2 regions of the Mycobacterium sp. NGS54 genome follow, and region 1 is predicted to be linked to the other one. Evidence: riboswitches for the same ligand, from Rfam matches in the RefSeq annotation. Region 1 holds a riboswitch; the other holds the start of a gene.
The links. Region 1 has a riboswitch for magnesium ahead of AC5Y5E_RS24670 (PPE family protein). Riboswitches for the same ligand answer to the same signal wherever they lie in the genome.
Positions count from the first base shown of each region.

Region 2: another riboswitch for magnesium. It lies ahead of AC5Y5E_RS05865 (Rv1535 family protein); the one in region 1 lies ahead of AC5Y5E_RS24670 (PPE family protein).

Region 1 covers NZ_JCALCS010000008.1:8,165-11,574, forward strand. Annotated here, with positions in the region: gene AC5Y5E_RS24665 (PPE family protein, SVP subgroup) at 115-1,392, shown strand; M-box (ykoK) riboswitch at 1,464-1,639, shown strand; gene AC5Y5E_RS24670 (PPE family protein) at 2,053-3,255, shown strand.
Region 2 covers NZ_JCALCS010000002.1:251,921-255,330, forward strand. Annotated here, with positions in the region: gene ileS (isoleucine--tRNA ligase) at 1-1,429, opposite strand, end outside; gene AC5Y5E_RS05865 (Rv1535 family protein) at 1,727-1,948, opposite strand; M-box (ykoK) riboswitch at 2,256-2,425, opposite strand; gene AC5Y5E_RS05870 (TetR/AcrR family transcriptional regulator) at 2,519-3,175, opposite strand; gene AC5Y5E_RS05875 (NAD(P)H-dependent flavin oxidoreductase) at 3,172-3,410, opposite strand, start outside.

The DNA.
Region 1 (3,410 bases):
AGCGTCTTTAAGGAGTAGTCCGATGTATTTCTTTGTAACACAACGGAAATCGCCGCGCAACGCAACCGTGCACTCCGCCGAAACCGTGACGGCCGGTTAAGGGAGGTGTTGGCAATGGATTTCGGAGCACTACCACCAGAAGTCAACTCCGCCCGCATGTATGCCGGGCCGGGCTCGGCGCCCATGATGGCCGCCGCGACGGCCTGGGCCGCGCTCGGTGCGGAGCTCGGTTCGACGGCGGCCTCATACGACGCGGTCATCACGGGGCTGACGAGCGAGGAGTGGATGGGGCCGGCCTCCGCGTCGATGGGCGCCGCCGCGGCGCCCTATGTCCAGTGGATGACCAGCACCGGGGCGCTCGCCCAGCAGGCGTCCGCTCAGGCGGCGGCCGCGGCGGCGGCCTACGAGGCCGCGTTCGCCATGACGGTGCCCCCGGCGGAGGTGGCGGCCAACCGCGCTCTGCTCGCGGCGCTGGTTGCGACCAACTTCCTGGGGCAGAACACCCCGGCGATCGCGGCCACCGAGGCCCAGTACGGCGAAATGTGGGCCCAGGACGCGGCGGCGATGTACGGCTATGCGGGGAGCTCGGCGGCGGCCTCGACGCTGACGCCGTTCGATCAGCCGGTCCAGACCACCAATCCGGCCGGGCCGGCCGCCCAGGCGTCGGCGGTCACGCAGGCCACGGGCACTGCGGCGGGCACCGGCAGCCAGACGGTGGACCAGCTGATGTCCGCGATACCCACTGCGCTGCAAGGGTTCTCGTCACCGCTGTCGACGGTCGCGAACCCCGCCGCGGCCATCCCGGGCCAGGGACTACTCGACGCCATCCTGAACTTCCTGGACGGGGCGGACGGCAACGCGATCGGCACGTTCTTGAACTCCTCGTTCGTCAACGGGTTCGTCTCGGCCGGATACGTGAGCCCCGCCATCATCGAACCGGCCGTCACGGCCGCGATGGCCGACATCAACGCGGTGTCGGTGGCCGCACAACCCGCGGCGACCGCGCTCCCGCCCATGGGCGCGGGCTCCGGGAACGCCCTTTGGACGCCCCTGCCGGGAGCCGCCGGGATGGCGTTGGGATCGGGCGGCCTGGGAGCCGCGGACCTGAGCGGGTTTTCGGCCGGCACCAACCAGGCGGCTTTGGTGGGGCGATTGTCGGTGCCGCAGGCCTGGACGGCCGTCGCCCAAGTGGAGAACCACGCGGGGGCAACGTTCGCCGGCGGCGGCTGGACCAACGCGGTCGGTCCGGGCGCTGGCGCGGTGCCGGCCGGAGCGGCACCGATTCCGGGTATGCCGGGCATGCCCGCCGCCACGGCCGCAGGAGGCTACGGCCACGGCCCGCGCTACGGCTTCCGCGTGACCGTGATGCCGCGCCCACCGGCCGCCGGGTGACGGCCGGACTGTTGCAAACGCGTTGCAGCTGGGTTGACTTATCGACTAGCCGGGTGCCACCATGGCCTCTGCAAGCACCTCGCTAGGTGAGGCGTCTGCACGGATACAGGCCACTGACCTCGAACGTCGAAAGACGCCCAGGGTCAGGACAGCTCCTCCCGGCCTAAGGGTTGAGCCCAAGTGGCTTCCGGCTCAGCTGAATCGGATACGCCGTGTGGTGCCAAAGCTTTGACGAGAGGGGTGCGGTCTCCGGGAGTCCCGGCCCGGGCCCTTCTCCCCGTGTGCATGTCGAAGGCATCCCCGTGTGCCCAGGCCGTGAGGAGGTGAGAGCGAAATGAGTCTCGGCGATAGTCCGTATTCCAGATCGACCATTTCGATTCGATCCGGCCCCGGCCCCTTTCTGACCGTCTGAACGGCTCACGCCGCCAGACCTCGTACCGACGCGTCCGCCTAGCGGATCGCGCCGGTGGATCGCGCTGATACCAGCCACCATTGCCGGCCGGCCCGGATCACCCTCTTTACGTGAGGAGTAGTCCGATGTCGCTTGTCTTCGCACGTCCGGCGGCGCTCGCTGATGCGGCCCGCGACTTTGCCGTAGCCACAACACGTTTCAGCACGCACGCCACGACAATCGCAGCGCGTTAGGGGAGGGGGCCGACGATGACCGCCGCACTCGATTTCGCGACGCTTCCACCGGAAGTGAACTCCGGTCGGATGTACACCGGGGCGGGCTCGGGCCCGATGCTGGCCGCCGCGTCGGCTTGGCATGGGCTCGCGGCCGAATTGCGTTCCACCGCATCGTCTTACGATGCGGTGTTGGCCGCGCTGACCGGTGAGGAATGGTACGGCCCGGCATCGGTGGCGATGGCCGCCGCCGCCGCGCCGTACGCGGCCTGGTTGGGTACGACGGCCGAGCGGGCCGAGCAGACCGCAGTACAGGCCGAGGCCGCCGCGGCGGCATACGAGGCCGCGTTCGCCGAGACGGTGCCCCCGCCGGGCATCGCGGCCAACCGTGCCCAGCTGATGGCGCTGATCGCCACCAACATCCTCGGCCAGAACACGCCGGCGATCGCGGCGACCGAGGCCCAGTACGCCGAAATGTGGGCCCAAGACGCCGCCGCGATGTACGGCTACGCCGCCTCGTCCGCGGTCGCCACCCAGTTGAGCCAGTTCACCGAGCCGCAGCGGACAACCAGCCCCGGAGGGCCGAGCGCGCAGTCGGCGGCGGTGGCCCAAGCCGTCGCCACCCCGGACGGCGCTCAGCAGGGCACGATGTCGCAGCTGATGTCCGCGCTGCCCTCGGCGCTGCAGGGACTGGCGTCGCCCGCGTCGTCGCAGACTTCGGCGGCGGAGATCATGGGGCTCCTCACCGGGTCCGGGTCGGGATCCGCAACGCTGGACAACCTTTGGGCCGAGTGGGGGCCCAACGCCAACATCTGGAACACCGCCTTCTCGTCGGGGTTCTACATGCCCAGCAACACGCTGGCGCCATTCCTGAGCCTGCTGGGCCAGGGGGCCGCCGCCGACGCGGCCGACGCGGCCGGCCAGGCGATCGACGGCGCGATCGGTGAGGTGGTCGCGGGCCCCGCGGTCGGGGGCGTCGGCAATGCCGTCTCAGCCGGGCTCGGGCACGCGCCGATGATCGGAGCGCTATCGGTGCCGCCGAGTTGGACCGCACCCGCGCCATTGGCCGGGCCGCTGGCGTCGTCGCTCGGCGGGACGCCCATGGTGGCGCCCCCGGCCATGGCGGCCGGCATGCCCGGGATGCCGATCGGGGCCACCGGTGTGCAACCCTACGGGCGGGCCATGCCGCAGTACGGCTTCCGCCCCACCTTCGTCGCGCGCCCCCCGGCGGCCGGCTAGGACCGGTCGCCGGCGCCGCCTCACAGGCAGTGCCGGCGCGGATTGAGCTTTCCGCAACCTCGCGATCACACCGCCGGGCAGCGCTGCGGCGCGGTGGCCACAGCGAATCGGCCCCAGCCGCTCACAGCAAACTTCCAGCAGCAAATCAGCGTTCG
Region 2 (3,410 bases), on a different contig from region 1:
AGTACCGATTTCGGGAGATCGACCAGTCGCGCGCGCCCTGCAGCCACTTGCCGAACTGGCCGTCCTTGACGTGTTCGGGGTACCAGGTGATCTGCTGGTTGAGCTCCACCATGCGGTCCCGGAATTCGGTGACCGCGACGAACCACGACGACACCGCCCGATAGATCAGCGGGTTGCGGCAGCGCCAGCAGTGTGGGTAGGGGTGTTCGTAGGTCTCGTGGCGGACCAACACCGCGCCGTTGGCCGCCACCGGACCGCTGCCGTTCTTCAGGTCGCGGATGATGTTCGGATTGGCGTCAAAGACGCGCTGCCCCCGGTAATCCGGGACCGTGGAGTCGAAGCGGCCCTTGGAATCCACCGGAGTGGCCGGGGCAATGCCGGCCGCGTCGCAGACCGCCATGTCGTCCTCACCGTAGGCGGGCGCCATGTGGACGATCCCGGTGCCGTCCTCGGTGGTCACAAAGTCACCACGAAGCACCTGGAACGCCCTGTCGGTGTCCATGAAGTAGGGGAACGGCGGAACATACCGCAGACCCAGCAGGTCCGCGCCCCGATACGTGCCCAGCACCTCGGGCTCTTCTCCCAGTTCGCGCGCGTAGCCGGCCAGCCGCGCCTCGGCCAGCACGAAACGGCGCTCCCCCACCCGCACCTGCACGTACGTCACGTCCGGGTTGACGGCCACCGCCAGGTTCGACGGCAGGGTCCACGGCGTCGTCGTCCACACCAGCAGGTAGGCCCCGTCCAGCTCGCCACCCGTGACCTTGAACCCCACCGTCAGAGCCGGGTCCTGGCGGCTCTGGTAGACGTCGTCGTCCATCCGCAATTCGTGATTGGACAACGGGGTTTCGTCGCGCCAGCAGTACGGCAGCACCCGATACCCCTCGTACGCCAGGCCTTTGTCCCACAGCTGTTTGAACGCCCAGATCACCGACTCCATGTAGCTGAGATCCAGCGTCTTGTAGTCGTTGTCGAAGTCGACCCAGCGGGCCTGGCGCGTCACGTACGCCCGCCACTCGTCGGTGTAGCGCAGCACCGATTCGCGGCAGGCGTCGTTGAACGCGGCGATCCCCATGTCGTCGATCTGGGACTTGTCGTTGATGCCGAGCTGGCGTTCGACCTCGAGTTCGGCGGGCAGCCCGTGGGTGTCCCAGCCGAACCGGCGCTCCACCTTGTAGCCGCGCATGGTGCGATACCGCGGCACGATGTCTTTGACGTAGCCGGTGAGTAGGTGACCGTAGTGGGGCAGCCCATTGGCGAACGGCGGCCCGTCGTAGAACACGTACTCCGGGGCGCCGTCGCGGCGAGCGATGCTGGCCCGGAAGGTGTCGTCGCGGGCCCAGTAGTCGAGAACCTCGACTTCGAGCGCCGGGAAATCGGGCGCCCCGCCGGCCGGCTTCGGGTACGCCTTGACGTCCGCGTTCTCGGTCACGATGTGTGTCGTCTCCTGTGGCCTCGATACTCAGGCCGGGGACGACGACGCGCAAGGTGCGCGAGCGCCGCGGTACCACCCCGCTTGCCGCGCTCGCGCGCGACCGCTCGACGAGGGCTGTGACGGGCCTACCCGTTCGGTTCTACTGAGCCTGCCGGCCGTTCTTCCGAAGGCTCCCCGGTGATCGCCGGATCGATGCCATTGGCTCGATTCTACTCAAACCCCGCACTCCAAGGGGCTACCTGGCCTCAGGACAGACCTGCGGCCGGGTAGCCCCTTGGAGCGAATAGAGCACCATTAGGCCCGGACTTCCAGCACACCCACCCGCCACAGCGCCGCGTACACGTGACGCACGCCGATGGCCAGGAAGTGGGCGGCACCATCCACCAGCGGGTCAGTGATGACGATGGTCGTGCCCTTCTTGGGCGCGGGGGTGGGCGCGGGGGCCGGGGTCGTGTCGCGCACCACGGTCAGCTTGGGTGCGACGGTTACCACTTCGTCGTGCAGAACTGCGGTCATGATCGTCTCCTCGGAATCCAAACGAGCGGATGGAATCAAAACAAGAGCTTTGATTGGACTGACGTGTCCCATCCCGTTGGGGTTCCGATCCGAGAACGCTTGGCCGGTAAGCCTATTAGCGTTGCGGCGACTCAGCCGAGAACGTCGCGCCGGAAGTCGGATCGGGACGGAACACAGCCCGGACTTCGACCCGGACTATCGCTGGAACTCATGCGTCCCTCACCTCCTCGACGGTCACGACGCGCGTGCGGTTTGCCCGCGCGATCCACGCGCACCGAAAGGAGTACAGAAGCCGGCGAACGCCGGATCCGCACCCCTCTCGTCAGAGCTTTGGCACTACACGACGTGTCCGATTCCTCGGAAGCCACCTGGGCTCAACCCTTAAGCCGGGAGGAGCTGTCCTGACCCGGGGCGTCTTTGGACGTTCGGGGTCAGTGGCCTGTATTCGTGTAGACGCCTCACCTAACGAGGTGCATACGCGACCGATCATGCACGACCGCCACGACACGGTCAATGTGATCTGGTCGTGTCGCCGAATCTTTATGCGGTCATTACGGGAACACACAGGCGTTAACAAGCTGCGGGCGCGCTGGACCCCGCCCCCCGCGGGCGCAGCCCGTCCAGCACTAGCGCCACCACGAAATCAGCCACCTGAGCTGCGGTGACGTCGTCGTCGGTGCTCAGCCGCCGTTGCGCCAGCTGGCCGACCAGCGCCGCCAGCGTGTACGCCACCATGCGCGGCGGGGCGCTCACCACCTCACCGCGCTCCTGGGCGGCCACGATGAAGCTTTCGATGTCGTCGATGAACCGCTCGTAGATCCCGCCGAGATGTTTTTCGAATCGCTCGCCCAGCGCGCACGGGTCGCGCAGCAGCAGCTTGACCGTCGCCCTGTCGGACTCGAAGAACTCCAGCGTCGCCCGCACCGCGACCCGAAGCGACTCCTCTTGCCCGACGCTGCGGGCCGGAACCCCCAGCGCCGCAACGACATGGGTGCGCAGTGCGCTCTCCTCGGCCGCCATCAACGCGTGGAACAACTCGTCCTTGGAATCGAAGTACCAATAGACCGAGCCGTAGGCCAGGCCGGCCCGCTTGGCGATGTCGGCGATCGTCGTCGCATGAAAACCCTTGCGCGCGAACACTTCCTTGGCGGCCGACATGATCTGCTCGCGCCGCTGTGACTTGTCTTCGTCGCTGACCGCGCGGCGCCGGCGGGCCGCGCTTGTCACGTATCGACCAGGCCGTCGAGCCGGCCGATGGTGTCGATGAACTCCTCGACCATGTCGAGCACCACCGAGCGGGCCGGGCGGACCCGGTCGAGCGAACCGACCACCTGGCCGACGAAGTACGTCGCCAGCTCGCGCGCCTTGGACTCCGGATTGGTGGCGGCCTGGTTGATGCGCACCTGCGAGCCGGTGACCAAGGCGGTCTGCAGCGGCATGCCGAGCGGATCGGGGGTGTCGG